Regions from separate parts of the Agromyces sp. LHK192 genome, predicted to be linked through region 2. Evidence: predicted binding sites of a transcription regulator. Region 2 holds the regulator's gene; the other holds the start of a gene.
What was found. The regulator LexA, encoded in region 2, represses DNA repair genes until DNA is damaged. The targets are predictions, from matches to a motif close to TCGAACANNTGTTCGA.
Positions count from the first base shown of each region.

Region 1: ELQ40_RS18935 (intein-containing Rv2578c family radical SAM protein) is a predicted target of LexA. The motif match lies at 9,333-9,348, and genes of this name have one in related genera.

Region 1 is NZ_CP034753.1:1,199,479-1,215,389, forward strand. Features, by position in the region: gene ELQ40_RS05350 (ABC transporter substrate-binding protein) at 1-219, shown strand, start outside; gene ELQ40_RS05355 (ABC transporter permease) at 273-1,271, shown strand; gene ELQ40_RS05360 (ABC transporter permease) at 1,264-2,394, shown strand; gene ELQ40_RS05365 (ABC transporter ATP-binding protein) at 2,391-3,290, shown strand; gene ELQ40_RS05370 (ABC transporter ATP-binding protein) at 3,287-4,111, shown strand; gene ELQ40_RS05375 (ROK family transcriptional regulator) at 4,316-5,485, shown strand; gene ELQ40_RS05380 (malate:quinone oxidoreductase) at 5,509-7,050, shown strand; gene ELQ40_RS05385 (ATP-binding cassette domain-containing protein) at 7,333-9,138, shown strand; gene ELQ40_RS18935 (intein-containing Rv2578c family radical SAM protein) at 9,357-11,492, shown strand; gene ELQ40_RS05395 (sensor histidine kinase) at 11,657-12,922, shown strand; gene ELQ40_RS05400 (hypothetical protein) at 12,919-14,070, shown strand; gene ELQ40_RS05405 (thymidine kinase) at 14,136-14,756, shown strand; gene ELQ40_RS05410 (CPBP family intramembrane glutamic endopeptidase) at 14,796-15,527, opposite strand; gene ELQ40_RS05415 (polysaccharide biosynthesis tyrosine autokinase) at 15,632-15,911, shown strand, end outside.
Region 2 is NZ_CP034753.1:1,723,785-1,739,695, forward strand. Features, by position in the region: gene dapF (diaminopimelate epimerase) at 1-112, shown strand, start outside; gene ELQ40_RS07680 (class I SAM-dependent methyltransferase) at 99-707, opposite strand; gene hflX (GTPase HflX) at 750-2,342, shown strand; gene ELQ40_RS07690 (methylenetetrahydrofolate reductase) at 2,574-3,575, shown strand; gene metE (5-methyltetrahydropteroyltriglutamate--homocysteine S-methyltransferase) at 3,572-5,908, shown strand; gene ELQ40_RS07700 (alpha/beta fold hydrolase) at 6,036-6,809, shown strand; gene lexA (transcriptional repressor LexA) at 6,858-7,595, opposite strand; gene ELQ40_RS07710 (LysM peptidoglycan-binding domain-containing protein) at 7,875-8,240, shown strand; gene ELQ40_RS07715 (histidinol-phosphate transaminase) at 8,317-9,408, shown strand; gene hisB (imidazoleglycerol-phosphate dehydratase HisB) at 9,405-10,019, shown strand; gene hisH (imidazole glycerol phosphate synthase subunit HisH) at 10,016-10,657, shown strand; gene priA (bifunctional 1-(5-phosphoribosyl)-5-((5-phosphoribosylamino)methylideneamino)imidazole-4-carboxamide isomerase/phosphoribosylanthranilate isomerase PriA) at 10,719-11,465, shown strand; gene ELQ40_RS07735 (SseB family protein) at 11,449-12,309, shown strand; gene ELQ40_RS07740 (pyridoxal-dependent decarboxylase) at 12,383-13,789, shown strand; gene ELQ40_RS07745 (ATP-dependent helicase) at 13,734-15,911, shown strand, end outside.

The DNA.
Region 1 (15,911 bases), 520 kb from region 2:
AACGACGACGCGGCCAAGCGCGAGGCGTACGCCACCATCCAGACCGAGATCGTGCGCGACCTGCCCTACATCCCGCTCGTGATCAACGCCACGCAGACGTTCTTCAACTCGAAGGACTTCACCGGATGGCCCACCGAGGACGACCTGTACGTGTTCCCGCCGGCCTGGGGCTCGTCCTCGGCCGGGGTCGTGCTCGCGAACCTCGAGCCGGCCGAGTGATCCGCGTCGGACGAGCCCGGCAGCGCTGAGACAGGGAAGTCGCACACCTCACCATGAAGTTCTACGCACGAAGGATCACGTTCTACCTCGTGACCCTCTGGGCGACGATCTCGCTCAACTTCCTGCTGCCGCGACTGATGCCCGGCGACCCCGCCGACATCATGATCGCCAAGCTGCAACGGAACGGTGAGATCAGCGCGACCACCATCCGCAACATCCAGCTCATGCTGGGCTCGTCCGACGACGACTCGTCCCTCTGGGACCAGTACGTCGCCTACTGGGGCCGGTTGCTGCAGGGAGACCTCGGCGTCTCCGTGACCAAGTACCCGGCCCCGGTGAGCGAGCTCATCGCGAACGCCCTGCCGTGGACGATCGGGCTCGTCGGCCTGGCGACGATCATCTCGTTCGTCCTCGGCGTCGGCCTCGGCGCGATCGCCGGGTGGCGGCGCGGAACCTGGGTCGACCACCTGGTGCCGTCCACGACGGTGCTGCAATCCATCCCGTACTTCTGGCTCGCCCTGATCCTCGTGTCGATCTTCGCGGTGAACCTGCGCTGGTTCCCCATCATCGGCGGGTACGACGTCTTCGAGTTCCCAGCCGGCCCCGACCCCAGCTGGGCGTTCGTCGCGAGCGTGATCGAGCACGGCACGCTGCCCGCCCTCACGATCGTGCTGAGCTCGGTCGGCGGCTGGCTGTTCGGCATGCGCAACATGATGGTGTCCACGCTCAGCGAGGACTACATCGTCACCGCCGAGGCCAAGGGCCTCCGCCCGCGTCGCATCCTGGGCGCCTACGCCGCCCGGAACGCGGCGATCCCGTCGATCGCGGGATTCTCGATCACGCTCGGCACCGTCGTCGCCGGGTCCATCGTCATGGAGCAGGTGTTCACCTACCCCGGGGTCGGCAAGCTCATGTTCCAGGCGGTGCAGAACAACGACTACGCGCTCATGCAGGGCGTGTTCCTGGTGATCACCATCACGGTGCTCGCCGCCAACTTCATCATGGACCTCGTCTACGGGACCATCGACCCGAGAGCCCGCCAGCATGCCTGAGACGCAGACCACCGGACCCGACCTGCGCGAGCAGCAGGTCGCCGAGGCGGTGACGCCGCTCGACGTTCCGACGACCACTGCTCCGGAGACCGCCGTCCCGTCGCAGGCGACCGTGCCGACGCCGTCGCCGCCCACCGTTCCGACGCCGCTCACGGTCTCGAGCGCCGCGATCGAGGATGCCGGGCTGACCGCTCCGGCGCGCGCGCCGCGGCGGGGCATCCGCCAGCTCCTGCCGCGGAGGTCGGCGAAGCTGCTCATCGGCGTGGGACTGGTCGGCGCGATCGTGCTGTTCGGCGTGCTCGGACCGCTGTTCGTGCAGGACCCGCGCGACAGCGACAACCCGTCGCTGCAGCCGCCGTCGCCCGAGCACCTGCTCGGCACGACCAAACTCGGCTACGACGTGTTCGCGCAGCTCGCACACGGCACGCAGGGCTCGCTGATGATCGGCCTCATCGCCGGCCTCATCGCGCTCACCCTGTCGATCGTGTTCGGCGTGCTCGCGGGGTACGTGGGCGGATGGGGTGACGAGAGCCTCAACGTCGTGACGAACATCATGCTGGTGATCCCGGGCCTGCCGCTCGTGATGGTGATCGCGACCTACTTCCCGGGTCGCAGCTGGCTGCTGGTCGCCTTCGTCCTCGGCATCACGTGCTGGGCGGGTTCCGCGGTGGTGCTGCGCGTGCAGACCCGGTCGTTGCGGGCGCGCGACTACGTGTCGGCGGCTCGCGTGTCGGGCGAGAAGGCGGTGCGGGTCATCCTCGTCGAGGTGCTCCCGAACCTGCTGCCGCTGCTCGCCGCGCAGTTCCTGTTCGCGATCATCTTCGCGATCCTCGGCGAGGCCGGCCTGTCGTACCTGGGCCTCGGCGCGACCGACTCGATCACGTGGGGCACGATGCTCAACGACGCGCAGACCGGGCAGGCGCTCGGCACGGGCGCGTGGTGGTGGTTCGTACCTCCGGGGCTGCTGATCGCGCTGCTCGGGGGCGGCCTCGCGATGATCAACTTCTCGATCGACGAGATCATCAACCCGAAGCTGCGGATCGCACCCGACCACGCGCGCCGCCAGCGCGAGGCGGCGAAGGCCGGTCGCGGCATCGTCGGCGCCGAGGAGGCCGGAGCATGAACGACCCCGTCCTGACCGCGCGCAACGTCAGCATCGAGTACGAGGTCGCCCCGCCCGTGCTGGCGGTCCGCGACGTGTCGCTCACGCTGCACCGGGGGGAGATCCTCGGGCTCGCGGGGGAGTCCGGCTGCGGCAAGACGACCCTCGCCTACGGCCTCAACCGGCTGCTGAAGCCGCCGGCGATCATGACCGGCGGCGAGGTCGTGCTGCACGATCGCGACGGCGTCGACATCGACGTCGTCGGGCTCCGCGCCGAAGATCTGCGCGCGTTCCGCTGGAGCAAGGTGTCGATGGTGTTCCAGGGGGCGATGAACTCGCTGAATCCGGTGCTGAGCGTCAAGGCGCAGCTCGACGACGTGTTCCGCACGCACCGCCCGGGCATGCGGCGCGCCGAGCGCCGGTCGCGCAGTCGCGAGCTGCTGCAGCTCGTCGGCGTCGACCCGGATCGGCTCGCGAGCTTCCCGCACGAGCTGTCGGGCGGCATGCGCCAGCGCGTCATGATCGCGATGGCGCTCGCCCTCGACCCCCAGGTCATGATCATGGACGAGCCGACGACCGCGCTCGACGTTGTGGTGCAGCGCGAGATCATCCGCGAGATCATGCGCCTGCGCGAGCGGCTCGGCTTCGCCGTCGTGTTCATCACGCACGACCTTCCGCTGCTGATCGAGATCAGCGATCGCATCGCGGTGATGCTGCAGGGCGAGATCGTCGAGATCGGCACCGCCGAGCAGATCTACCGGGCGCCGAAGCATGAGTACACGAAGCGCCTGCTGTCGAGCTTCCCGAGCCTGCGCGGCGAGCGCGGCGGGTTCCTGCGCGCAGGCGGGCTCCACGACGGCGCGCTCCACGGCACGGCGCTGCACGGCGCCGGTCAGCGGCGGGAGGTCGCCTCATGAACGGGGCGCTGGAGGCCCGCAACCTCGTCAAGGACTTCACGCTGCGCAACGGCCTGCGTTCGACGACGCTGCACGCGGTGAGGGATGTCTCGTTCACGCTCGAGCCGGGTCGCACGGTGGCCCTGGTCGGCGAGTCGGGCAGCGGCAAGTCGACGATCGCGAAGATGCTCCTGAAGCTCGAGACGCCGACATCCGGGGAGATCCTGCTCGACGGCACGCCGAGCGGCCGCCGTGGGCGAGCGCTCGAGCGGTACCGATCCGAGGTGCAGATGGTCTTCCAGGACCCGTTCGCGTCGCTCAACCCGTTCCACTCGATCGCGCACCACCTCGAGCGCCCGATCCGCCTGCACCATCCGGGACTGAGGTCGGCCGAGGTGGATGCCCGCGTCGACGAGCTGCTCGAGCGGGTCCGGCTCTCGCCGGCGTCGCGGTTCCGCGAGCGTCGCCCGCACGAGTTGTCGGGTGGGCAGCGTCAGCGCGTCGCGATCGCGCGGGCGCTCGCACCGGGGGCGCGGTTCATCATCGCCGACGAGCCGGTGTCGATGCTCGACGTGTCGATCCGGTTGGGCGTGCTGAACCTGCTGGCCGACCTGCAGCGCGAGCAGGGGCTCGGCGTGCTGTACATCACGCACGACCTGGCGACCGCGCGCCACTTCTCGGACGAGATCCTGGTCATGTACCGCGGCGACATCGTGGAGCGGGGTGCGTCCGACCGGGTGATCCTCGACCCGCAGCACGAGTACACCCGTCGGCTGCTCGAGGCCGCGGCCGACCCCGAGCGTCTCGGAGCGCTCCGCGACGAGGTGCGCAGCGGCCGCTGAGCGTCCCGGCATCCGTTGTCGGGACGGTTCCCGTCGCTCGGGACGGGCGGATGCGGCGGTCCCGAGCGAAGGGAACCGTCCCGGGAGGCGGGAAGCGGGGGGCGGGAGGCGGGCGGCAGGCGGTGCCCGCGTTCCTGCGGATCGCCGCCGTCGTTTTGCGCGCGATCCGGTGGGAGCGCGACCATTGGAAGGGGAGGCACGAGGATGGCCGAGATCGACGCGGGGACACCGACGTGGTTGCGCGCGCGCAACGACCGTGAGGCGTTCCGGCTGCTGCTCGAGCACGGCCCGCTCACCCGGGCGCGCCTGGGGGAGCTGTCGGGCCTGTCGAAGCCGACCGCCGCGCAGATGATCAGCCGCCTCGAACGGGTGGGCCTGATCCGTGCGGTCGGCGAGGTCTCGGCCGGCCGCGGTCCGAACGCGGTCAGCTACGGTGTGCGCACCGATCGCATCGCGGGCGTCGCGGTCGCCATGCTCAACGACGAGGCGCGCGCGACCCTGGTCGACGTGGTCGGGGCGGAGCATCCGATCGCGATCGTGCCGCACGATCGGGCCTCGCGCTCACCCGAGGGTGATGTGCGCCGCGCCGTCGAGGCGGCGTGCCGCGTCGCCGACATCGACCCCGGCGCGGTGCGGCTCGTCACCGTGGGCGTGCAGGCGGCGTACGACGCCGACGGCGACGTCATCTCGTACACCGACACGCTGCCCGGTTGGCCGGCCGTCGGTGCGCGCCGACGCATCGAACTCGCGCTCGAATCCGAGGTCGTGCTCGAGAACGACGTGAACCTCGCCGCGATGGCCGAGCGCGCAGGCGGGGCGGCGACGGATGCCTCGAGCTTCGTGCTGCTCTGGATGGGCGACGGTCTCGGCGTCGCGACCGACGTCGGCGGCCTCGTGCAGCGCGGCGCGGTCGGCGGCGCCGGCGAGATCGGCTACCTCGAGGTGCCGCGAAGCGCCGCACGGCTCGATCCCGCGGCCGAGGACTACACCGACCTGCTCGGCGGTCGCGCGGTCGCGCGACTGCTCGGCGAGCCCGGCGCGCGGCTCGCCGAGGTGCTGGCGGGCCTTCCGGAGCAGGATGGCGCACTCGCGGCGCTCGCCGACCGCGTCGCGCTCGCGGTCGTTCCCATCGTCGCGCTGATCGACCCGGAGGTCGTCGTGCTCGGCGGGCCGACCGGCGTCGCCGGGGGCGCGCGGCTGGCCGAACTCGTCGCCGAGCGCTCCGATCTCGCGATGCACCCGGGCGTGCCGATCCGGGCGAGCGGGATCGGGCCCGACGGCGTGCTGGACGGCGCCCGGCGGCTGCTCGTCGGCCGTATCCGCGACCGGCTCGAGATGCAGATCTCGACGGCGGCGATCCCGCTGGGGGCATAACCGTTCCGTCACGATGCCCGTCGGTGGCTAGCGCAGCGGGGGCCCGTGGTCAAGAGGCATCCTCGGCTCGTCATAGACTGGAAGTCGTGCATTCAGAGGAAACCGTCGACGTCGTACTCATCGGCGGGGGCATCATGAGCGCCACGCTCGGCTCCCTCCTCTCCCGGCTCCAGCCGGACTGGAGCATCAGGGTCTACGAGCGACTGGGCGAGGTCGCCCAGGAATCCTCGAACGCGTGGAACAACGCCGGCACCGGTCACGCCGCCCTCTGCGAGCTGAACTACATGCCCGAGGCGAAGGACGGCTCGGTCGATCCGGCCAAGGCCGTGAGCATCAACGAGCAGTTCCAGATCAGCCGTCAGTACTGGGCGCACCTGGTCGAACGGGGCGACCTGCCCGAGCCGTCGTCGTTCATCAACTCGACGCCGCACATGACGTTCGTGCACGGGGCGAAGAACATCGAGTACCTGCGCAAGCGCGTCGACGCGCTCAAGGGACAGCCGCTGTTTCCGGACCTCGAGTACACCGAGGACGTCGAGCAGATCGCCGAGTGGACCCCGTTGCTCGCGAAGAAGCGCAACCCGAAGCAGAAGGTCGCCGCGACCCGCATCGCCGCGGGCACCGACGTCGACTTCGGTGCGCTGACCAGGTTCCTCTTCGACGACCTGCAGCGTCGCGGAGCCGAGGTGCACACCGACACGCAGGTGACCTGGCTCAAGCGCCGGAAGGACGGCGAGTGGGACCTGAAGCTCCGCCGTCTCGTCGGCAACACCCCCGACGCGGTTCGCGCCCGGTTCGTCTTCGTGGGTGCCGGCGGCGGGGCCCTCGCACTGCTGCAGCACTCAGGCATCCCCGAGATCGAGGGTTTCGGCGGGTTCCCGATCTCCGGCCAGTTCCTGCGCACGACGAATCCGAAGATCGTCGCGCAGCACCAGGCGAAGGTGTACGGCAAGGCCGCGGTCGGCGCCCCGCCGATGTCGGTGCCGCACCTGGACACCCGCGTCGTCGACGGCGAGACGGCACTGCTGTTCGGTCCGTACGCGGGCTTCACGCCGAAGTTCCTGAAGTCGAGCACGTGGTTCGACCTGCCGTTCTCGGTGCGCCTGCACAACCTCGGGCCGATGCTCCAGGTCGGACTGAAGAACTTCGACCTCGTGAAGTACCTGGTCGGCGAACTGCTCGCGAGCCGCGAGGCGAAGATGAAGGCGCTGCGCGAATTCATGCCCACTGCGAAGAGCGAGGACTGGGAGCTCATCACCGCGGGTCAGCGCGTGCAGGTCATGAAGAAGGACCCGGAGCAGGGCGGCGTGCTGCAGTTCGGCACCGAGGTCATCACGGGTGCCGACGGCTCGATCGCCGGCCTGCTGGGCGCCTCGCCGGGCGCGTCGACCGCTGCGCCGATCATGCTCGACGTGCTGCGGCGCTGCTTCCCCGACCGCTTCGCCGGCTGGGAGCCGAAGATCCGCGAGATGATCCCGAACTACGGCGTGAAGCTCAACGACGACGCGGCGGTCGCGGCCGAGTCGCTCGCGGCGACGGCGAAGGCCCTCAAGCTCGCCGCCTGAACCGAGCACTTCCGTCTTCGCAGGTCGATCTGCTACAGTCGACCCCGCTATGAAGTGAGTACACCCACCGTTCCCGCGCCTGAGGCGCCGTTGACCTGTGTGGTGTACCCGTTCCGCTGATCGCGACAGCGTTGCCCGTGCACCCGTGCGTCCGGCGAAATCCCGGCGGGAGTCATCCGTTCCGCTCCCGGGCGGCCGTACCGGCCTCGCTTGCCGTGCGAACCGGTCGTCCGTCATCGACGTCGGGCGTCCGCCCGGGGGCATTCTCGCGAAAGGGCTCGCATGCCCGTACAGACCTTCCATTCAGATCATCTCCGGGCCGACGGACTCTCCGTCGCCTACGGCGCGCACCGCGTGTTCGCCGACCTGTCCCTGACCGTCTCCCGCGGCGAGCGCCTCGGCCTGATCGGCGAGAACGGGGTCGGCAAGTCGACCCTGCTGCGCCTGCTCGCCGGTGACGGCGAGGTCGGCGACGAGTCGGATGCCGCATCGGATGCCGCGTCGAACACCTCGGTCGAGGCGTCGGGTTCGCTGACGCGACCTGCGCGCATCGGCCTGCTGTTGCAGGAGGTGGCGTTCGATCCCACCGACCGCATCGCCGACCTGCTCGAGCACGCCCTCGCCGAGGTGCGCGCGATCGAACGCGAACTCGACGCCGCCGCGGCCGCGCTCGCGTCGGCGACGACGTCGGATGCCGCCTCGGATACCTCGGGCGCACCGGATGCCGCGGCATCCGCTCGGTATGCCGCCGCGCTCGATGCCGCCGAGCGCGCCGAGGTGTGGTCGGCCGAGTCGCGGCGCGACGAACTCCTCGAGGGGCTCGGCGTGGCCGGCATCGACCACGGTCGCCGCATCGGCGAGGTGTCGGGCGGCCAGCGCAGCCGCTTCGCGCTCGCGGCCCTCCTGTTGCGGGCGCCCGACGCGCTGCTGCTCGATGAGCCGACGAACCACCTCGACGATGCCGCGGTGGCGTTCCTCGAGGAACGGCTTCGCGCGTGGCGCGGACCGGTCGTGTTCGCCAGTCACGACCGGGCGTTCCTCGATCGCGTCGCGACGGGGCTGCTCGACCTCGACCCGACGGCCCGCACGGCGTCGGCCGGTGCCGGTGGCGGTGGCGGTGGCGGGGCATCCGCTGCGCCGGTCGTGGGCGCGACGGTGTTCGGCGGCGGCTTCACCGAGTTCCTCCGGGTGAAGGCCGACGAACGCGCGCGCTGGGAGCGGCGCTACGAGGACGAGCAGGACGAGCTGCGCCGGCTCCGGTTCGCGGTCGACGAGACCGCGCGCAACGTCTCGCACGACGGGCCGATGCGCGATCGCAACAAGATGGCGTTCGGGCGTCGCGGCGATCGGGTCGAGCAGCAGGTGAGCCGGCGCGTTCGCAACGCGCTGCTCCGGCTCGAGACGCTCGACCGAGAGCAGGTGCGCAAGCCTCCGCAGCCCCTCGCGTTCGCGGGCATCCCGAGCGGATCGCACGCGCTGGCCGACGAGGGCGGCCTGCTGATCCAGGTGTCGGATGCCTCGGTCGACGACCGCCTGCACGTCGGGGCGCTCCGCATCGAACCGACCGAGCGGCTGCTCGTGACCGGAGCGAACGGCGCCGGCAAGTCGACGCTGCTGGGCCTGCTCGCGGGCAGGACCCGGCCGACCGGCGGCGCCGTGCACCGGCGGCGCGGCCTGCGGGTCGGGCTGCTCGAGCAGGACGTGCGCTTCGCCGATCCGCATGCCTCCCCGCGCGCGCTGTACGAGCGGGCGCTGGGGGAGCGGCGCGCCCAGCAGGTGCCGTTGGCGTCGCTCGGGCTGGTGGCGCCGCGTGACGCCGATCGCCCGGTCGGCGCCCTGTCGGTCGGGCAGCAACGCCGGCTCGCGCTGGCGCTGGTGATCGCGCGGCCGCCGCACGTGTTCCTGCTCGACGAGCCGACGAACCACCTCTCGCTCGGACTCGCGACCGACCTCGAGGATGCGCTGGGCGCGTACCCCGGCGCGGTGGTGGTCGCGAGCCACGACCGCTGGTTGCGTCGACGATGGTCGGGCGGCGAGCTGCGACTCGAGGCGGGCGAGGTGGTGGGCGCGACGGCGGCCGTCGCGTAGCGTCCTCGCACAGGGCCGTCGCACAGCGCCGTCGCGCAGGGTCGGGCGGCGCGGCATCCGTCGTCTGCTGCGCTCGCCCGTACTCCGGATCCCCACGCCCGGCGCGCCGTGCCCGCCCTGCTGCGGCGCGGCGCGTCGGAGGGTGCATCCGGAGTACGGGCGTGGGCGAGGGGGCGCGGCGACTTGCAGTCGGTTCGAACGTATGTTCGAATACGGGTGTGCGGTGGAGCGGGCAGGAACTCGGGGTCGATCAGGTCGACGCGCTGCCCGGCCTCGCGCGGTTGAACAACCTCGTGCGGTCGGTGCAGACGCCCGAGTTCGCCGGGATGACCTTCCACGAGGTGCTCGCGAAGTCGGCGCTCAACCACGTGCCCGGGCAATCGGCCATGCCGTTCGCCTGGACGATCAACCCGTACCGGGGATGCTCGCATGCATGTGCGTATTGCCTCGACCCGGCGACGCCGATCACCATGAGCGACGGGCGGCAGAAGCCGCTGTCGGAGATCCGGGTCGGCGACGAGGTCGTCGGCACACAACTCCAAGGCTCGTATCGCCGGTTCACGGCGTCGACCGTGCTCGCGAAGTGGACGACTCGAAAGCCCGCATATCGGATCTCGCTCGCCGACGGCACGAAGATCGTCGCGAGTGGTGATCACCGGTTCCTCACGGAGCGAGGCTGGAAGTATGTCGTCGGCTCAGCTCGCGGCCCGGGCACGCGACCGCACCTGACGCTCAACAACTCGCTCCTCGGGTTCGGAACGCGCGGCGTAGGTGTCACGAGCATCGAGACGAGCGAGTACATGCGGGGCTACCTGACCGGGATGATCAGGGGCGACGGAATGATGATCCGCAGGGAGTACACCCGGCGGTCGGGCGGTGGAAACCGCGTCTCGCTGTTCCGGCTGGCGCTCGCCGACGGCGAAGGCCTCGAACGTACTGAGCGCTACCTCGCCGCATTCGGCATCAGCGTGCACCGGTACGAGTTCGCCCCCGCGACGTCGACTCGGCGCGCGATGGCCGCGATCCGGACCGCCCGCTCCGCCCACTTCGACCAGATCGTCGAGCTGATCGAATGGCCGAGTCAACCGGGCGTCGAATGGCAGGCAGGGTTCCTTGGGGGAGTATTCGACGCAGAAGGTTCATGTAGCCGAGGAGTTCTTCGCATCGCGAATTCCGACGAGACCATTCTCCGAGCCATCGAGGATGGGCTCGCTGCGTACTCGTTGCCGTTCGTCCGCGAGGCTCCTCGAACCAACGGCGTCGCGAATGTTCGCCTGCGTGGCGGGCTCGCGGCACGCAACGCGTTCTTCGCCGTGGCACAGCCCGCTATCACGAGGAAGATGTCTCTCCTCGGCGGTGCAGTGAAGACGATGGCCGACCTGCGGGTCGTCGCCATCGAGCAGTTGGACGGCGAGCGGGAGCTCATCGACATCACCACCACGACGGGTGACTTCATCGCGGCGGGCGTGGTGAGCCACAACTGCTTCGCCAGGCCCACGCACGAGTACCTCGACCTCGACGCGGGCGACGACTTCGACCGGCAGATCATCGTGAAGGTGAACGTCGCCGACGTCCTGAAGAAGGAGGTCGCGCGGCCGTCGTGGCGGCACGAGCCGGTGGCGCTCGGCACGAACACCGACCCCTACCAGCGCGCCGAGGGGCGGTATTCGCTCATGCCGGGCATCATCGACGCGCTCGCGTCGAGCGGCACGCCGCTCAGCGTCCTGACGAAGGGCACGCTGCTGCGCCGAGACCTGCCGCTGCTCGCCGCCGCCGCCGAGCACGTGCCCGTCGACCTCGCGATGTCGATCGCGGTGTACGACGACGAGTTGCAGCAGTCGGTGGAACCCGGCACCCCGTCGACGAAGGCGCGGCTGCAGACCGTCACCGCGGTCCGCGACGCAGGGTTCGACTGCGGCGTGTTCCTCATGCCGGTGCTGCCCTACCTGACCGACACGCGTGCGCACCTCGACGACGCCGTCCGCCGCGCGAAGGCCGCGGGAGCGACGCACGTCACCTGGGCGGCCCTGCACCTGCGGGGGTCGGTGAAACCGTGGTTCATGCAGTGGCTCGAGCGCGAGCATCCCGAGCTCGTGCCGAAGTACACGTCGATGTACTACGGGCGCAACGCGTACGCGCCCAAGGCGTATCGCGCGTGGCTCGGCGAGCGGATGCGTCCGCTGCTGCGCGCGCACGGGTTGTCGACCCGAGTGCCGGATCCGGCGACCGGCGGCGTGCGGTCGAGCGCTACGGAGGGCGCAATCGAACGCGGGACGCGTGCGACGCGGCGACCGCGAACCGCGATGGCTGCTCCCGAGTTCGCGCCACCGCCCGACCCGTCGGCACTGTTCTGAGCTCGATCTGCCGGTGACCGGCGTCCCGGCCTGAGCCGGGACCGTTCATCGCCGCAATACCGCCGTTCGTCGATCCGGGTCCGCACATCCGACGTTCGCGAGCGCCGGCGCCGATCCCGATGCCATACTTCTGGCGACAGAGGTATTCCGGAGGACACGGACACATGGCGCTGGGGCTGCCCGAGCAACAGGCGCGTACGACGCTCAGCCGCGGGCTCAATCGCGCAGCGCAGTCGGCGGCGTTCTTCTGCCTGCTCGGCACGATGGCACTCGCCGTGGTGTCGACGATCGACTTCGACATCGACGGCCGCCTCGTCGTGCTTCCCGCCGCCGTCGTGATGATCGCGGCACTCCTGCTCGTGATGTTCCGACCGCGCCTGCTCAGCATCATGGTGTTCTTCGCGGTCGGCGTCGCGACGGTGTTCGGGTTCACGGTGCTCGCGCTCCAACCCGATTCGCCGTTCCCGGAGATCGACAATCCGATCATCTCGCTCCCGATCGCGGCGATGGTGCTCGTCGGCGGGACGAGCGCCGGCACCGGCATCGCGCTCCTCTGGACGGTGCTCGGCTTCGTGCTCGGCGAGGCCGCGGTGGTCGCCGGCTGCCTCGTCGCCGACTTCCCTTGGCAGCTGAGCGCGGTGCCCGCGATGGTGCTGGTGCTCGTGGTCGTGGCCCGCACGTACGACGGACTGACGAGGAGCGCGCATCCGCGCGACCACGCGCGACTCGACGAGGCGAGCCGGCAGGCGAGGGAGGTCAGCGTCCATCACGACTACGAGGTTCGCGCCCTCGCCCGCCTCAACGACATCGCCATGAGCCACCTCATGGAGATCGCGGCGAACGGGTCGGGTCGGGTCGACGAGGCGTTGCGGTCGGGTATCCGGCGCGATCTGGAGCTGATCATCGGGCGGGACTGGGCGATGGACCGCCCCGCCGCCGAACCCGCGCCCGAGCCCGCCCCCGACTCCGCATCGGGCGTCGATGCCGGCGCCGGCATCGGCCACGGCCCGACCATGCCGGCCGACGACGGCACCGACGCCGGCGCGGCGTTGCCGAGGGCGTCGGAGGCAGCCGTCACGGCCGGCATCCGCGTGCGGACGACGGGATCGCCGCAGGTCGTCGGCCTCCTCCGCGAGGAGCGGCGCTTCGCGCTCGATGCCGCGGTGGCACAGTGCTTCGTGAACGTGGGGCGGCATGCCGGCGTCGACGACGTCGAGTTGCTCGTCGGGCTCGGCGGCGGCGAGGTGACGATCGCCGTCATCGATTCGGGTGCGGGGTTCGATCTCGCGTCCGTGCCGAGCGACCGGATCGGCATCCGCACGTCGATCGTCGGCAGGATGGAACAGGTCGGGGGCACCGCCCGGATCTGGTCGACCGTGGGCGTCGGCACGACCATCGTCCTGGCGGTACCGACGGAGGTGCCCGGATGAGTCGGATGCTCCGGCTCAGCCAGCAGGCGGTCGACCCGGTCGGCGCGATCTCGTCGCGCGGCATCACGCTGATCGGCGCGACCATGGCGACCGTCTTCGCAACGGGCATGACGATCTGGCACGTCGGGGACATCGTCGATCCGGTGGCGGCCGCCGTCGGGATCCTGCTGACCGTCGCGGCGGGCACCGCGGCGGCGGTGGGCACCGCACCCAAGCTGGCGCCGTTCACGGCGGAGCGGTTGGGGCTCGTCGTGATCCTCGCGATCGCGGCGGCGATCGCGGAGTACCTCTCGACGGTCGGGCACAACCGGTACCTGTTCGACGACTACGGGCCGGCGGTGATCGGGCTGCTGCTGCTGTCGCTCGCGCCGTTCACCACCTGGTCGGCGCTCGCCGCGGCCGGGTTGTTCTCGACCGGGGTGCTGTCGGTGCTGGTCATCGGCGTCGTCCGCACGGACGGTGCGGTCGAGCGCCCGCTCGCCGCGAACGTGGTGGTCGTGGTCACCGCTGTACTCGCGTTCACGGCGGCGGCGGCGGCGTATTCCGCGGTCGTGGTGCACGGCGTGCTCTCGTGGCAGCGCGAGGTCAATCGCGACGTGCTCGACCGCGACCGGCGCATGCAGGCCGGACTGGTGCCCGATGACCGGCTCTCGCGCGTCTCGGTGCTCGACCGCGAGGTGCTGCCGTTCCTGGTGCAGGTGATGACGGCCGACCGGATCTCGGTCGACGACGCCGATCGGGCGAGGGAGCTCTCGGAGTCCCTGCACCGCGCCCTCCGGGCCGGCATCGACTCGACCTGGCTCGACGATCTCGCCGGGATCGTGTCGGATGCCTCGGGCACGCCGGTGACGGTCGTCGACCACGACCGCGACGCGCGGGGCTTTCCCGACGATCACCGGGCCGCGGTCGCGGCGCTGCTGAGGTTCCTCGGCGATGGCGGGCGCTGCCGGGCGATCGAGGTGCTCGTGGAGCGCGACGACGACGAGGGCGGCGGCATGCTCGTCGTGGAGGCCGTTGCGGGGGAGCATCCGGCGTCGCGGCGCGAGCTCGGGCGGTTCATCGCCATCGCGGAGGCGGTCGGGTTCCGCGCATCGGCGACCGTCGACGGCGAACGGCTCTCGGTGTCGCTCGCATACCGGGTGGAGTAGCCGGCGGTACGATCGGGTGGGCCGAAGCGGCCGCACCACCCTGAGATCCGAACGGCGAACACGGCATGGCGAAGCTCTATTTCCGCTACGGCGCGATGAACTCGGGCAAGTCGACAGCCCTGCTGCAGGCGGCGTTCAACTACGAGGAGCGCGGGCACGAGGTGCTGCTCGCGAAGCCGTCGATCGACACGAAGGGCGACCGCGAGATCGTGTCGCGGCTGGGGGTCGCCCGGGAGGTCGACTTCACGATCGCGCCCGATGGTGACGTGCTCGCCGCGTTCGCGCAGCATCGGGTGCGCGTGCAGGCCGAGACGGGGCGGGACGTGAGCTGCCTGCTGGTCGACGAGGCGCAGTTCCTCACCGAACGCCAGGTCGACGACCTGCTGCGCATCGCGCTGCTCGAGGGAGTTCCGGTGCTGGCGTACGGGATCCGCACGGACTTCCAGACGGTCGCGTTCCCCGGCAGCCGGCGACTCCTCGAGGTCGCGCACAGCCTCGAGGAGTTGAAGACCATCTGCCGGTGCGGCCGGAAGGCGATCTTCAACGGCCGCCGCATCGACGGCGTGTACGTGTTCGACGGCGACCAGGTGGCGATCGACGGCGTCGAGGTCACGTACGAATCGCTGTGCGGCGTCTGCTACCTGCAGGAGTCGGGCGGCGTGCTGAACGGGCATCCGGTCGTCTGACGACCCTGCCGTCGCGTCCGTCGACGCCCGGCGTCGTCGTCAGACGAGCAGCGCGATGAGCGTGCCGTTGAAGACGGCGTGCGCGATGATCGCCCCGCCGAGCCGGTTCGTGAACGCGACCAGCGCCCCGACCGCGATTCCGAGGCACAGCGCGGATGCCGCGGTCACGACGGCGCTCGTCGGCGAGGGCGCCTCGACGGCGTGCAGCAGGCCGAACAGCAGGGCGCTTACCACGACACCGGTCGCCGTCGCGACGCGAGGCGAGACTCGGGATGCACCGGCGGATGCCGTCGCGTCGCGGACCACAGGCAGCGTGGTGCCGCGGAAGAACCATTCCTCGACGAACGGGGCCACGAGGATCGGCGCGACGACGAGCACGAGCCACGCGGTCGTCGGGTCGATGAGCACGGCCGCGCCGCCGGCCGGCATCCGCCCGGTCGCGACGAACTCGATGGACGTGGCGACGCCGCGCAGGAGGAGGCCGATGCCGGCGCCCCAGAGCAGGTCGATCGGGCGGAACGCGAACGATGGGATGCCGGCGCCCGCGGATTCGCGCGGGTTGCTCGCGACGCGCAGGGCTGCGCGCCGTCGCCCCGCCCACGCGCACGCGCCGAGCGGGATCCACACCACGAGGTAGGCGCCGAGCGCCTGGACGACCGGCGGCAGGATCACCGTGCGGACGAGCCAGGTCCAGATCAGGATCCCCGCGATCGCGAGCAGGATGCCGAGCGCGACCGGCGTCATCCGCACCGACGTTCCATGCCGCTCCACGTACGCGAGCGTAGCGGCGGGCCGTGGCGCGACGGCGGCCCGATGCGGGCGCGCGCAGATTTAACGTCGCCCGCCTTGCGGATCGCGCCTTCCCATGTGGGAGCATGAACGCAGCAACACATCAGTGGGGACTGACGAAGCGGGGGCTTGTGGAGCTGCGTGACTACATCCGCATCTTGCGGCAGAACTGGATCGTCATCGTCGCGTGCGTGTTGCTCGGCGTCGGCGTCGGTGCCGTCTACGCCCTGATGCAGACCCCGCAGTACAGCTCGTCGGCGAAGGTGTTCGTGTCGACGTCGAACGGCGGCACGATCGGCGAGCTGACGCAGGGCAGCACGTTCACGCAGCAGCGCGTCGCGACGTACGCCGACCTCGCCACCACGC
Region 2 (15,911 bases):
GGTACCCGGCGGGGTGCTCGGCGTGCGCATGTTCCAGGCTGACGACGGCGAGCATGTCGCCCTGTCCGGCCCTGCCGAGCTCGTCTTCGACGGCGTGCTCAGCCTCGCGTGACCCGCAGGACCCGGAACCCCTTCGACGAGTCCGCCCGTTCGATGTCGTAGCCGTCGGCGAACTCGGCCGCGAGCCAGCGCTGGAACGAATCGGCGCCGAGGTGCTTCTGCACGACGAGCCACGCCTCCCCGCCGGGTTCGAGTCGGGGGAGCCAGTCGCGCATGAGGCCGTGCAGCACCGCCTTGCCGACGCGGATCGGCGGGTTCGACCAGATCGCCGCGAAGGAGACGTCGTGCGGAACCTGTTCCGCCGTCGCCGCGGTGACGTTGTCGAGGCCGTGCCGCGCGGCGTTGCGTCGCACGAGGTCGAGCGCCCGCTCGTTGACGTCGATCGCCCACACCGAGGCATCCGGCGCCTCGATCGCGAGCGTCAGCGCGATCGGGCCCCATCCCGAGCCGAGGTCGAGGAGGTGGCCGGCCTGCGGCGGCGCGGACACCGTGTCGAGGAGCACCCGGGTGCCGCCGTCGACGTGGTCGGGGCTGAACACCGCGGGCGCGGTGACGACCTGCAGGTCGCGCCCGGCCAGTTCCACGCGGATCTCCCGAAGCGCCTCGGGTGAGGCGGCGCTCGACGAGAAGTAGTGGTCCTGGGGCATACCGGGAACCTATCGCACGATTCCGAAGTAGGCTGGAGGGGTATGAACGACGCTACGCACGAGACCGCCGACGACGCCGTGGACCGCGTGCTGCGCAACGCCGAGAGCCGAGCCGGCATCTCGCGGTTCGGCGCGGCCGACGCCACCAGCATCCAGAAGCAGGAGGCGGATGCCTCGCCCTGGGGCGATTCCGGCGACGGCGAGCAGTTCGACCGCGAGGAGCGGGCCGCGCTGCGTCGTGTCGCGGGGCTCTCGACCGAGCTCGAGGACGTCACCGAGGTCGAGTACCGACAGCTGCGGCTGGAGAACGTGGTGCTCATCGGCGTCTACGCGCAGGGGTCGCTCGATGACGCCGAGAACTCGCTCCGCGAGCTCGCGGCGCTGGCCGAGACGGCGGGAGCCCGGGTGCTCGACGGCGTACTGCAGCGTCGGCCGCACCCCGACCCGTCGACCTACCTCGGCCGCGGCAAGGTCGAAGAGCTCCGCCACATCGTCGCGTCGCTGGGCGCCGACACCGTCGTGGCCGACTCCGAACTGGCGCCGAGCCAGCGTCGTGCGCTCGAAGACCAGGTCAAGGTGAAGGTGATCGACCGCACGGCGGTGATCCTCGACATCTTCAGCCAGCACGCGAAGAGCCGCGAGGGCAAGGCGCAGGTCGAGCTCGCGCAGCTCGAGTACCTGCTGCCGCGACTGCGCGGCTGGGGTGAGTCGATGTCGCGCCAGGCCGGTGGACAGGTCGGCTCGGCCGGCGCCGGCATGGGTTCGCGCGGCCCCGGTGAGACGAAGATCGAGCTCGACCGCCGCCGCATCCACTCCCGCATGGCGAAGCTGCGCCGGCAGATCGCGGGCATGAAGCCGGCTCGTGAGGCGAAGCGCGCGAACCGCAAGCGCAACGCCGTGCCCTCGGTCGCCATCGCCGGCTACACGAACGCGGGAAAGTCGAGCCTGCTGAACCGGATGACCGGGGCAGGCCTGCTGGTCGAGAACGCGCTGTTCGCGACGCTCGACGCCACCGTCCGCCGCAACACGACGGCCGACGGCCGCGTCTACACGCTCGCCGACACGGTCGGCTTCGTGAGGAACCTGCCGCACCAGCTCGTGGAGGCGTTCCGCTCGACGCTCGAGGAGGTCGGCGAGTCCGACCTGATCGTGCACGTCGTCGACGGTGCGCATCCCGACCCTGCCGGCCAGATCGCGACGGTGCGCGACGTCATCGGCGAGGTCGGTGCGCGCGACATCCCCGAGCTCGTCGTGTTCAACAAGGCCGACCTGCTCACCGAGGAAGACCGTCTCGTGCTGCGCGGCCTCGAACCCGACGCGATGTTCGCCTCGGCTCGCACCGGCGAGGGCGTCGCCGAGGTCCTGGCCGCGATCGGGCGGATGATCCCCGACCCGGCCGTCGAGATCGACCTGCTCGTGCCGTACGACCGGGGCGATGTCGTGTCGGCGTTGCACGAGTCCGGTCGGGTGCTCTCGGTCGAGTACGTCGAGGACGGCACGCGCATCCGGGCGATGGCCTCGCCGGAGCAGGCGGCGCAACTCGCCGGGTTCGCGACGTCGCCGCAGTCTGCCGCGGTCGAGTCTGCCGCGGTCGAGTCCGCCGCGGTCGAGTCCGCCGCGGTCGAGTCGGCCTGACGCGGCGCGCGGGCGTCGACCGACCGAATCCGTCACGCGCCGCCACATCGCTGGCCGCTGCGCGGCGATCCGCGTATCGTGCCCCGTGATCGACGTGCCGGGTCCGACGCCCGGTACCTGGAGCGACAGCCGAGCCCGGCGCCCGCCCGCGACACCACCCCGCCGTGACGGTCGGGGGGCGCGGCGTGCCGATGCCCTCCCGTCCCTGCGGCGAAGTCCGGCAGGAGCGACATGGCAGTGTCCGACCTCGACGGCGGCATCCATCGCGCGGCGATCTCGTTCGAGCTGCTCCCGCCGCGGTCCGACGCCGCCGCCCTCGCGCTCGGGCGCACCATCGACCGGCTCGCCGAGGTCGAGCCCGCCTTCGTCTCGGTGACCTACGGCGCCGGGGGCTCCACCCGCGACCGCTCGCTCACCGTGCTGCGGTATCTCCTGGACCACACCGCCATCGAGCCCATGGCGCACCTCACGTGCGTGGGCTCCTCGTACGCCGAGGCGAACCAGCTCGTACGCCGGTTCCTGGACGCCGGCATCACGAGCTTCCTGGCCCTGCGCGGCGATCCGCCGATCGGCAGTGAGGCGTCCGAGGCCGGGCTGGGCGACCTGCGCAGCGCCGCTGAGCTCGTGCAGCTCATCCATCGCGTGCAGGAGGAGCGCGAGCCGTTCGGCGTGTCGGGCATCCCCGGGATCCCCGGCGCGAGCACGATCCGCGAGCGCCCGCGACCGGAGCGCGTGGCCGTCGCCGCGTTCCCGACCGGGCATCCGCGCTCTCGCGGCATCCAGCACGATGTCGACGTGCTCCTCGCGAAGGAGGCCGCCGGCGCCAACCTCGCGATCACCCAGCTCTTCTGGTATGCCGACGATTACCTGACGTTCGTCGAGCACGCGCGCCGCGGCGGTGTCACCATGCCGATCCTGCCCGGGATCATGCCGACGACCACTCCCGGACGGCTGAAGCGACTCGCCGAACTGACCGGCGTCGAACCCCCGGCGGATCTCGCGATCTCCCTCGAGATCGAACCGGATGCCTCGGCGCAGATGCGGATCGGCGTCCGATTCGCGGTCGAACTCGCCCGTGAGGTGATCTCCGGCGGCGCCCCCGGCCTGCACCTGTACACCTTCAACCGTCACGACGCCGTGCTCGACGTGATCGAGCAGCTCGCCCAGTCCGACCATGTCTCCGACCCCCGGCCCGCTGGGGCCGTCCACGAAAGGAACTCGACGCAACGATGACCACCTCAGCGTTCCCCAAGGGCACGATCCTCGGATACCCGCGCATCGGGCGCCGCCGCGAGCTCAAGCGCGCGGTCGAGGCGTTCTGGGCCGGCTCGATCGACGCCGCCGAGCTGGAGGCCCGCGCCGCCGAGCTGCGCGCCGCGAACCGCGACCGTCTCGCCGCGCTCGGCCTCGGCCGAGACGACTCGTCGATCCCCGAGTCGTTCTCGTACTACGACCAGGTGCTCGACGCCGCGATCGCGGTCGGCGCGGTGCCGTCGCGGTTCGCGCGGCTCGTCGCCGAGGACGGCTCGGTCGACCTCGCCGGCTACTTCACGATCGCGCGCGGCGAAGGCGAGGACCTGCCGCTCGAGATGACGAAGTGGTTCGACTCCAACTACCACTACCTCGTCCCCGAGATCGGGCCGGACACCGCGTTCAGCGCGCACGGCGATCGCCTCGTCGCGGAGTTCGCCGAGGCGAGGGCCGCGGGGTACCTGACGCGTCCGGTGCTCGTCGGCCCGGTCACGTTCCTGGCGCTCGCGAAGCCGGCCGACGGTGCGCCGGCCGGCTTCCGCCCGCTCGACCGGCTCGTCGACCTGCTCCCGGTGTACGGGCGATTGCTCGCGCAGCTCGCCGAAGCGGGGGCCTCGTGGGTCCAGCTCGACGAGCCCGCGCTCGTCAGCGAGAGCATCGACGCGCCGCGCGACCTGGTGCTCGAGTCGGTCGGGGCCGCGTACGACGCGCTCGGTGCCGCCGAGCAGCGCCCGGCGATCTTCGTCGCCGCGCCCTACGGCGGCCTCGACGACGCGCTGCCCGCGCTCGCCGCGACCCCGGTCGAAGCGATCGGCTTCGACCTGGTGAAGGGCTCGGTGCCGTCGGGCCTGGACCCGGCGACGGCCGAGTCGCTGGCGGGCAAGGCCCTGGTCGCCGGCGTGATCGACGGCCACAACATCTGGCGCGGCGACCTCGCGGCGGCATTCGACCGGGTCGAGGCCCTCGCGAACCTGTCCGGTGAGGTGTCGGTATCGACGTCGACGTCGCTCTTCCACGTGCCGCACGACGTCGCGGACGAGTCGAAGCTCGACCCGCGCCTGGTCGGCTGGCTCGCGTTCGCCGACCAGAAGGTCGGCCAGGTCGCCACGCTGGCGACGGGCCTGGTCTCGGGCCGTGAGGCGATCGGCGAGGCGCTGGATGCCGCAACCGCGTCCCTCGCCGACCGCGCCGGCGCCCCCGGGGTCCGCGTGCCGAACGTGCGCGAGCGGTTGGCCGCGCTGCGCGACGGCGACTTCAGCCGAGACGACTTCGACACGCGCGTCGCCGCTCAGGCTTCGCTCGAGCTGCCCGAGCTGCCGACCACCACGATCGGCTCGTTCCCGCAGACCGGCGACATCCGCCGCGCCCGTGCACGCCTGGTGAAGGGCGAACTGACGCACGAGGAGTACGTGCAGGCGATGCGCGAGGAGATCGAGCGGGTCATCCGACTGCAGGAGGAGCTCGGCCTCGACGTCCTCGTGCACGGCGAGCCCGAGCGCAACGACATGGTGCAGTACTTCGCCGAGCTGCTCGAGGGCTTCGCCGTCACCGAGCACGGCTGGGTGCAGTCCTACGGTTCGCGCTGCACGCGCCCCTCGATCCTCTGGGGCGACGTGTCGCGTCCGGAGCCGATGACGGTCGCCTGGTCGACCTACGCGCAGTCGCTCACCGCGAAGCCCGTCAAGGGCATGCTCACGGGACCGGTCACGATCCTGGCGTGGTCGTTCGTCCGCGACGACCAGCCGCTCGGCGACACGGCACGCCAGGTCGCCCTCGCCCTTCGCGACGAGATCGCAGACCTCGAGGCATCCGGCATCCGGGTGATCCAGGTCGATGAGCCGGCGCTGCGCGAACTGCTGCCGCTGAAGCGCGCCGACCAGCCCGCGTACCTCGACTGGTCGGTCGGCTCCTTCCGGCTCGCGACGGCGGGCGCCGCCGCCGCGACGCAGGTGCACACGCACCTGTGCTACTCGGAGTTCGGGGTCGTGATCGACGCGATCCGCGAGCTCGACGCGGATGTCACCTCGATCGAGGCGGCCCGCAGCCGCATGGAGGTCGTCGACGACATCTCGGCGAGCGGCTTCGACCACGGCATCGGCCCGGGCGTCTACGACATCCACTCCCCGCGAGTGCCCAGCATCGACGAGGTGCAGGGCCTGCTCGAGCGTGCCGTCGCCGAGATCCCGGCATCCCGTCTGTGGGTGAACCCCGACTGCGGCCTCAAGACGCGCGGATACGAGGAGACCGTCGCGTCGCTCGAGCACATCATCGCCGCGACGCGTGCGGTCCGCGAGGGCGCCTCGGTCGGCGGCTGACGCAAGCCGTCGCCGACGCAAGCCGTCGCCGACGCATTCCGCCGGCGAGCGGCGGTGCGCACGATGCACATCGTGCGCACCGCCGCTTGGCGGCTTCCGCTCAGGTCGGCGAGGTAGCGTGCTCGGCATGCAGCTCGCGGTGACCGAATCCGGGCGCGGTCCCCGTACGGCCGTCCTCATCCACGGCATCATGTCGGACTCGCGTGCCTGGCATCGCGTGACGGCCGAGCTCGAGTCGCACGGATTCCGGGTGTTCGCCGTCGACCTGGCCGGACACGGCCGCAGCCCCCGAGCCCGGCGGTACTCGCCGTCGGCCTGGGCCGACGACGTGGTCGAGACATTGGAGCCGCTCCTCGGCGGCGCCCCCGACGTCGTGATGGGCCACTCGCTCGGCGGACTGGTCGCGAGCCTCGTGGCCGACCGGCTCGCCCCGCGCGCGGCGATCTACATCGACCCGGCGTTCGCGTTTCCGGGCGGCCTGCGCGGACTCGCGTTCAAGCTCTTCTTCGCGATCGCACCGCGCCCGCGTCGGACGGCACTCGTGAAGATGAACCCCAAGTGGCACGCCGAGGACGTCGAGATCGAGCTCGCGACCCTGCGCGACTGGGACAAGCGCACGGTCCTCGGCTTCGCGGACACGCGCCCGCTCGTTCCTCCGGTGCGGCTGGTCGCGCCGAGCCTCGTGCTGCTCGCCGAGAAGAGCCTGCTCATCACCGAGCAGGTCGCGAACCGGATGCGTCGCCAGGGCATGACCGTGCAGACCGTGCGCGGCACCGGGCACACGGTGTTCCGCGACGACCACGCCGGGTTCATGGACGCCGTGCTGGGCTGGCTGCGGGGCCTTCCGGCGCAGGCCGGTCACGTCGGACCGCGGATCGGAGCGCCGGTCGGCGGCAGCTGATCCGGCGGAGGGGCCGTTCGTCGACGCCGGCGCCGGACGGGCCGGAGCTCAGACCGTGCGCAGCACGGCGACGACCTTGCCGAGCACCTCGGCGGCGTCGCCGAGGATCGGCTCGAACGCGCTGTTCCGCGGCAGCAGCCAGGTGTGGCCGTCGCGCTGGCGGAAGACCTTGACGGTCGCCTCACCGTCGAGCATCGCCGCGACGATCTCGCCGTTCTCGGCCGTCTTCTGCGAACGGACGACGACCCAGTCGCCGTCGCAGATGGCCGCGTCGATCATCGAGTCGCCGACCACCTTCAGGATGAACAGTTCGCCCTTGCCGACGAGTTGACGGGGGAGGGGGAAGACCTCCTCGACCTGCTGCTCGGCCGTGATCGGCACGCCGGCGGCGATGCGGCCGACGAGCGGGACCATCGCGGCGTCGCCGACGGGCGCGGCGGTCCCGATCGTCGGCACGCGCGCCTCACCGCCCGGCAGCTCGATGAGCACCTCGAGCGCGCGAGGCCGGTTCGGGTCACGGCGGAGGTAACCGGCGAGCTCGAGCTGGTTGAGCTGGTGGGTGACGCTCGACAGCGACGAGAGCCCGACCGCGTCGCCGATCTCCCGCATGCTCGGCGGGTAGCCGCGCCCGGCGACCGAGCGCTGGATCACCTCGAGGATCGCCACCTGCTTCGGCGACAGCGACTTGCGCCGGCGGGTGCCCGCATCGGGAGTGCGGTCGATGTCGGTGGTCACGTTGAGCCCCTCGTCACGGCCGTCGGCGGTCGGTGCCGGCGACGACCTCATCGGCGTCCATCGGCCGGATCACGCTGCTCGGCGGTCGATGTCGGTGGTCGGTGTTCGACTGGAGTCGGACATTCGAAACTGTATCCGCCGAACGGGCGAGCGACAAACATCTGTTCGAGCGTGTCGCCCGATCGGCAGCCGAGTCCGGACGGAGGTCGACGCTTGCCAGTTCGAACATTCGAAGATATATTCGGAACAGAGATTCGTATCCGGCGCTCCCGGCCGAGCGCCGGATACGGATCCAGCCGGGATCCACACACGGAGGGCACGGGAGGAATCATGAGCATCGCCAGCGCACCGACCGCATTCGACGGGCTCGCACCCACCGGAACGGCACCGCGGACGCGCCTGCGACTCACCCGTCGTGGGCGACTCGTGTTCACGACGCTCGGGGCGCTGCCGCTCGTGATCTGGACGCTCGTGTCGGTGCTCGGGTCGGGGCCCGCCGCCGCCGGGGGAGCATCCGGGGGCGGAGCGCTGCAGACCGTCACGGTCGGTGCCGGCGACACCCTCTGGGAACTCGCGGTCATGATCGCCCCCGACGACGACCCGCGCGAGGTCATCGCCGACATCCTCCGCATCAACGGACTCGAGTCGCCGATCGTGCAGCCGGGGCAGGAACTCGCGCTGCCTGCGGGGCGCTGACGGCAGTGCTCCCGGCGCAGCCCGACCGCACGTCGCAGGGCGTCCCACCTCTCGCGCCGCGTCTACCATTGAGCAGGTGACGAGTCTCGACGATCTCCCCATCCGAGACGACCTTCGCGGTCAGATGCCCTACGGGGCACCGCAGAAGGTCGTGCCCGTGGCGTTGAACGTGAACGAGAACACGCATCCCATCCCGGAGGCGGTCGCGCACGACATCGTGTCGCGCGTCGCGTCGGCGATCCTCGGACTCAACCGGTACCCCGACCGCGAGTTCACCGAACTGCGCGCTGCATTCGCCCGGTACCTCGGACACGGCCTCGCGCCCGAACAGGTCTGGGCCGCGAACGGGTCGAACGAGGTGCTCCAGCACGTGCTGCAGGCCTTCGGCGGTCCCGGTCGAAGCGCCCTCGGCTTCGCGCCGACGTACTCGATGTACTCGCTGCTGTCGGCCGGCACCGGAACCGCGTGGATCGACGCGCCGCGAGACGCCGACTTCGAGCTGACGCCCGAGACCGCCGTGGCGGCGATCCGGAAGCACGACCCCGACATCGTGCTGCTCTGCGCACCGAACAACCCGACCGGCACCCCGGCGTCGCTCGCGACGGTCGAGGCCGTCGTCGACGCCGCGCGGGGCATCGTCGTGGTCGACGAGGCGTACTTCGAGTTCGCCGATCCCGGCACGCCGAGCGCGCTCAGCCTGCTGCCGGGCCGGCCGAGACTGCTCGTGTCGCGGACCATGAGCAAGGCGTTCGCCTTCGCGGGCGCGCGGGTCGGCTACCTGGCCGGCGACCCGGCGGCGATCGACGCGCTCCGGCTCGTGCGGCTCCCGTACCATCTGTCGGCCCTGACGCAGGCGGCCGCGCTCGGCGCGCTCGCGCACGCCGACCAGATGCTGGCGATGGTCGACGAGATCCGCGGGCAACGCGAGCGCATCGTCGTCGAACTCGGCGCGCTCGGCTTCCGGCCCTACCGCAGCGGCGCGAACTTCGTGCTCTTCGGCGGCGTCGACGACCCGCGCGCGGTGTTCGAGGGACTGCTCGCGCGCGGCATCCTCATCCGCGAGATCGGCATCGACGGATGCCTCCGCGTCACGGCCGGCACCGAGGCGGAGACCACGGCCTTCCTCGAGGCGATCGCCCTCTTCGCGCCGAATAGGATGACGGCATGACCACTCCGAAGCCCCACCGCACCGCTCGCGTGCAGCGGGAGACGAGCGAGTCGAGCATCGACCTGTCGATCGACCTCGACGGCACCGGCAGCAGCGACCTCGAGACCGGCGTGCCGTTCTACGACCACATGCTCACCGCGTTCGCGAAGCACTCGCTCACCGACCTCACGGTGCGCGCCAGCGGTGACATCCACATCGACGTCCACCACACGGTGGAGGACGTCGGCATCGCCCTCGGCACGGCGATCCGCCAGGCGCTCGGCGACAAGACAGGCATCTCGCGGTACGGCGACGCACTCGTCCCGCTCGACGAAGCGCTCGCCCAGGCCGTCGTCGACATCTCGGGCCGCCCGTACCTCGTGCACACCGGCGAGCCCGCCGGCTTCGAGCACCACCTCATCGGCGGGCACTTCACCGGTTCGATGGTGCGACACGTATTCGAGGCGATCACGTTCAACGCCGCCCTCACGGTGCACGTCAACGTGCTCGGCGGCCGCGACCCGCACCACATCGCCGAGGCGGAGTTCAAGGCGTTCGCGCGCGCGTTCCGCCAGGCGAAGGCGTACGACCCGCTCGTGGTCGGCATCCCCTCGACGAAGGGCGCCCTGTGACGAGAGCTCGGCGCGTCGTGGTGCTCGACTACGGTTCGGGCAACATCCACTCCGCGGCGAAGGCGCTCGAGCGTGCCGGCGCGGAGGTGCAGGTGACGGCGGATCGCACCGCGGTCATGGAGGCGGACGGCCTCTTCGTGCCGGGCGTCGGCGCCTTCAGGGCCGTCATGGAGCAGCTGCGCGCGGTACGCGGTGACGAGCTCATCGACCGCCGGCTCGCGGGCGGGCGGCCCGTCCTGGGCGTCTGCGTCGGCATGCAGGTGTTCTTCGAGCGCGGCGTGGAGTTCGGCGTCGACACCGAGGGCCTCGGGGAATGGCCGGGCGTCGTCAGCGCCCTGCCCGCCGAGGTGCTGCCGCACATGGGGTGGAACACGGTCGAGCCGGGGGAAGGCAGCGCGCTGTTCGCCGGAATCGAGCACGAGCGCTTCTACTTCGTCCACTCGTACGCCGCGCAGGAGTGGACGCTCGATGTCTCGCCGCCGTTCCCGGAACCCAGCGTCACCTGGTCCGAGCACGGCGGCAGGTTCCTCGCCGCGGTCGAGAACGGCCCGCTGTCGGCGACCCAGTTCCATCCGGAGAAGTCGTCGGATGCTGGCATCCGTCTCCTCGGCAATTGGATCGGGACGCTCCGGGACTAGGATGCTGTGACTGTGCCGAAGGTCGCACGTCAACGTGCGGCTTCCCGATCCGAGGACAGTGATGAGTGAGTTCAACAAGACCCCCCGGCTGGTGCTGCTGCCGGCCGTCGACGTCGCAGGCGGCAAGGCCGTCCGGCTGACGAAGGGGGAGGCCGGAACCGAGACGAACTACGGCGACCCGGTCGACGCAGCCGCCGACTGGGCCGACCAGGGCGCGGAGTGGATCCACCTCGTCGACCTCGACGCCGCCTTCGGCCGCGGTTCGAACGCCGGCATCCTGAAGAAGGTCATCCGCCAGGTGCGCGGCGTGAACGTCGAACTGTCCGGCGGCATCCGCGACGACGCCTCCCTCGAGCACGCGCTCGAGATCGGCGCGAAGCGCATCAACCTCGGCACCGCCGCGCTCGAGAACCCGGAGTGGGCGGCATCCGTCATCGCCCAGTACGGCGAGGCCATCGCCGTGGGGCTCGATGTGCGTGGCACCACGCTCGCCGCCCGCGGTTGGACCAAGGACGGCGGCGACCTCTGGCAGGTCATGGACCGCCTCGAGGAGGCGGGGGCCGCCCGGTACGTCGTCACGGACGTGACGAAGGACGGCACGCTGCAGGGCCCCAACCTCGACCTGCTGCGCCAGATCACCGAGCGCACCCGCCGGCCCGTCGTCGCGTCCGGCGGCGTGTCGAGCCTCGACGACATCGCCGCCCTTCGCGAACTCGTGCCGCTGGGCGTCGAGGGTGCGATCGTCGGCAAGGCGCTGTACGCGGGAGCGTTCACGCTGCCCGAGGCGCTGGATGTCGCCTCGCACTGACCCGGTGCCGGCGGGATCGGAACCGGCCGGCGCAAACGAGCACGCCGCGAACGAGCCCGGTGCGGCCGAGCCCGGTGGAGCGACCGACTCGGCCGGCAACCCGTGGGCCGGTCGGTCCTTCGATGCGAACCGGCACGCCGCCGACGACGGGAGCGCGCCGCCGGCGCTCGCCGCGGCGGTGCGACGATTCCGCGACGGCCCAGGTGACCAGGAGTCGGTCGTCGAGGCGTTCGCGCGATCGCGACTGCTGATCCCGCTGCTCGCGGAACTCGGTGACGGCGGCACGGAGATCGGTGCGCACGGGCATGCCGTCGAGAAGAGCCAGGAGCTCTCGATCGTGACGGTCGCGGGCCCCGACGGCCGTAAGGTCCTGCCGGTCTTCTCGTCGGTCGCGACCATGTCGCGGTGGAATCCGAAGGCTCGGCCGGTGCCGGCGGACGGGGTGCGCGTCGCGCTCGCCGCGGCCGACGACGGTACCGACCTCGTCGTGCTCGACGCGGGATCCCCCGACGACGAGTTCGTGCTCCGGCGCCCGGCGGTGTGGGCGGTCGCGCAGTCGATGCCGTGGCATCCGCCGTTCGCCGCTCCGGTGATCCGCGCCGCGTTCGAACGCTCGATCGGCACCGAGCTCGCGGTACTCGGCGTCGATCTCCTGCCGGGCGATCCGCAGGCGCGCCTCGCGGGGCCGGAGCTGGTCGTCCGTCTGACCCTCGTCGCCGGGCTCACCCGTGCCGAGCTCGACGCGACGACGGCGCGCCTCGCCCGACGCTGGTCGGAGGACGACGCGATCGCGGCGGGCGTCGACTCGCTGGCCGTGAAGCTCGTCGCCGCCGACCGCGGCTGAGGGGCTCGCTTCCGGGTCCGGAGGGGTTGCCGACCGCCGGCTGCCGCGGGAAGATGCGCGCGGGGGTGGAGCGATGGAGCCGTCGTCCGCGTTCGGCGCGCAGTACCGGGGTCCGCTGGCCGTCGCGGCGCGCGCGGCGGAGGATTGGCTCGACGGCGTCGCGGAGCGCCCGATCGCCCCGTCCGCGGGGATCGAAGACGTGAAGGACGCACTCGGCCGTGCGCTGCCGGACGCCGGCGAGGACTCGGTCGCGGTCGTCGAGTCGCTCGCCGCGGCGGTCGTCCCCGGGCTCATGGCGATGCAGTCGCCGCGCTTCCACGGGTGGGTCATCGGCGGCACGTCGCCGGCATCGCTCGCGGCTGACTGGCTGGTCTCCGCCTGGGATCAGAACGCCGTGCTGCGCGAGCCGACCCCGGGGGTGGTCGCGGTGGAGGAGCTGGCCGGCGAATGGCTCTGCGACCTCCTGGGCCTGCCCGGCGGCACGGCGGCCGGGTTCACGACCGGCGCGACGACGGCGAACACGGTCGCTCTCGCCGCGGCGCGTCATGACGTGCTCGCACGGGCCGGGTGGGATGACGTCCGCGATGGCATCCAGGGGGCTCCGAGGGTTCGGGTCATCGCCGGGGCGGAACATCATCCGTCGGTCGCCGTCGCGCTGCGGGTGCTCGGCCTCGGCCTTCCGGAGGTCATCGCGTGCGACGAGGAGGGGCGGATCCTCCCCGGGGCGCTCGCCGACGCGCTCGAGGGGCACGGCGGCGGACGGAGGACCGGGCACGACGGCCCGGTCATCGTGTGCCTGCAGGCGGGCAACGTGCACTCGGGCGCCTCGGATCCGTTCGCCGAGGCGATCCCGATCGCGCGCGACGCGGGCGCCTGGGTGCACGTCGACGGCGCGTTCGGGCTCTGGGCGGCGGCGAGCCCGCGCCTGCGTCACCTCGTCGCGGGCGTCGAGGCCGCCGACTCGTGGGCGACGGATGCGCACAAGACGCTCAACGTGCCGTACGACGCGGGCATCGTGGCGGTCGCGGATGCCGACCCGCTCGTGTCCGCCGTCTCGGTGCACGCCGACTACCTGCCGGTGGCCGGCGAGGGGATCGACCCGAGCGATCGGGTGGTCGAGCTCTCGCGCCGAGCGCGCGGCGTGCCGGTGTACGCCGCGCTGCGGGAGCTCGGGCGTGCCGGTGTCGCCGCCCTCGTCGACGGCCTCGCCGCGAACGCCGTCCGCCTCGCCGACGGCCTCCGCGCGACGCCCGGCGCGGAGGTGCTCAACGAGGTGACGTACACGCAGGTGTGCGCAGCGTTCGAGGGACGCGAGGCCGTCGCGCTCGCCCGGTTGCTCGATGCCGACGGCGTCGCGTTCGCCCACGCGTCGCGGTGGCGCGATCGTGAGGTCCTCAGGTTCTCGATGAGCAATCGGGCGACGGATGCCTCCGCCGTCGACGAGACCCTCGAGGCGGTGCGGCGGGCCCTCGCCGGGTGACCCCGGCCCTGCCGGCGGCCATGATGTCACCGGGTCGCGGCAGGATGGAGGGGTGGACGCGCTCGACGCCTTCTCCGAAGCCACCCGCACGTGGTTCTCGGAATCCTTCCGCGCGCCCACGGCCGTGCAGTCCGCCGCGTGGGAGGCCATCGGCCGTGGCGCGCACGCCCTCGTGGTCGCGCCGACCGGGTCGGGCAAGACGCTCTCGGCGTTCCTGTCGGCCATCGACCGGCTGCACACCGAGCCGCCGCCTCCGGAAGCGGGCACCAGAGTGCTCTACCTGTCGCCGCTCAAGGCGCTCGGCGTCGATGTCGAACGCAACCTCCGGGCGCCGCTGACGGGGATCGCCCGAGTGTCCAACCGGCTCGGCCTGGAGCCGCCGCACGTGAGCGTCGGCGTCAGGTCGGGTGACACGCCGGCGAACGAGCGGCGCGCCCTGCTCCGCACACCGCCGGACATCCTCATCACGACGCCCGAGTCGCTGTTCCTCATGTTGACGTCGCAGGCACGCGACACCCTGCGCGCGGTCGAGACGGTGATCGTCGACGAGATCCACGCGGTCGCTGCGACCAAGCGCGGCGCGCACCTCGCCCTGTCGCTCGAGCGCCTCGACGCCCTCCTGCCGAAGCCCGCTCAGCGTATCGGGCTGTCGGCCACGGTGCGACCGGTCGAGGAGGTGGCGCGGTTCCTCAGCGCCGCAGCCCCGGTCGAGATCGTGGCACCGCCGAGCGAGAAGCGGTTCGACCTGCGCGTCGTGGTCCCCGTCGAGGACATGGCGCGGCTGCCGGCGAGCGACGACGCGACGGGATCGATCTGGCCGCACGTCGAGGAGGCGATCCTCGACCAGGTGCTCGCGAACCGCTCGTCGATCGTGTTCGCGAACTCGCGTCGGCTCGCCGAGCGGCTCACGGCGCGACTGAACGAGCTCGCGACGGAGGCATCCGAATCGGAGACCCCCGATGCCGAGGGCTCCAGCGCCGGGGCATCCGATCCGGGGGCGGCCGCGCTCGTCGGCGCGGGTCGGCCCTCGGGGCCGCCGGCCGCGATCATGGCGCAGTCCGGCCAGACCGGGGGAGCGCCCCTCGTGCTCGCCCGTGCACACCACGGATCGGTCAGCAAGGAGCAGCGCGCCGAGATCGAGGACGACCTCAAGAGCGGCCGCCTGCGCTGCGTCGTCGCGACGTCCAGCCTCGAGCTCGGCATCGACATGGGTGCCGTCGACCTCGTCGTGCAGGTCGAGGCGCCGCCGTCGGTCTCGAGCGGGTTGCAGCGCCTCGGTCGCGCAGGCCATCAGGTCGGCGAGGTGTCGCGCGGCGTGATCTTCCCGAAGCAGCGGGCCGACCTTATCCACGCCGCCGTCACGAGCGAACGGATGCTCGCCGGGGCGATCGAGACGATGCGGGTGCCGTCGAACCCGCTCGACATCCTCGCGCAGCAGACGATCGCGGCCGCCGCGATCGAACCCCTCGACGTCGACGGATGGTTCGACGCGGTGCGTCGCACCGCGCCCTTCGCGACGCTCCCGCGGTCGGCCTACGAGGCGACGCTCGACCTGCTCGCCGGGCGGTACCCGTCGGATCGCTTCGGCGAGCTTCGGCCCAGGGTCGTCTGGGACCGCGAGCAGGGCACCATCACCGGGCGACCGGGGGCGCAGCGCCTCGCGGTGACCAGCGGCGGCACCATCCCCGATCGCGGCATGTTCGGCGTGTTCCTCGTCGGCGACGAGTCCGGCGGGCGCCGGGTGGGGGAGCTCGACGAGGAGATGGTCTACGAGTCGCGGGTCGGCGACGTCTTCGCGCTCGGGGCGACGAGCTGGCGCATCCAGGAGATCACGTTCGATCGCGTCAACGTGGTGCCCGCGTTCGGGCAGCCGGGTCGGGTGCCGTTCTGGAAGGGCGACGGTCTCGGGCGACCGGCCGAGCTCGGTCGCGCCCTCGGCGCCTTCATGCGCGAGATCGCCGGCGCGGGCGAATCCGACGCCCGGGCGCGCGTGACCGCGGCCGGACTCGATGCGTTCGCAGCCGGCAACCTCGTCACGTTCCTCGCCGACCAGCAGCGGGCGACCGGTCACGTTCCGAGCGATCGCACGCTCGTGATCGAGCGCACGCGCGACGAGCTCGGC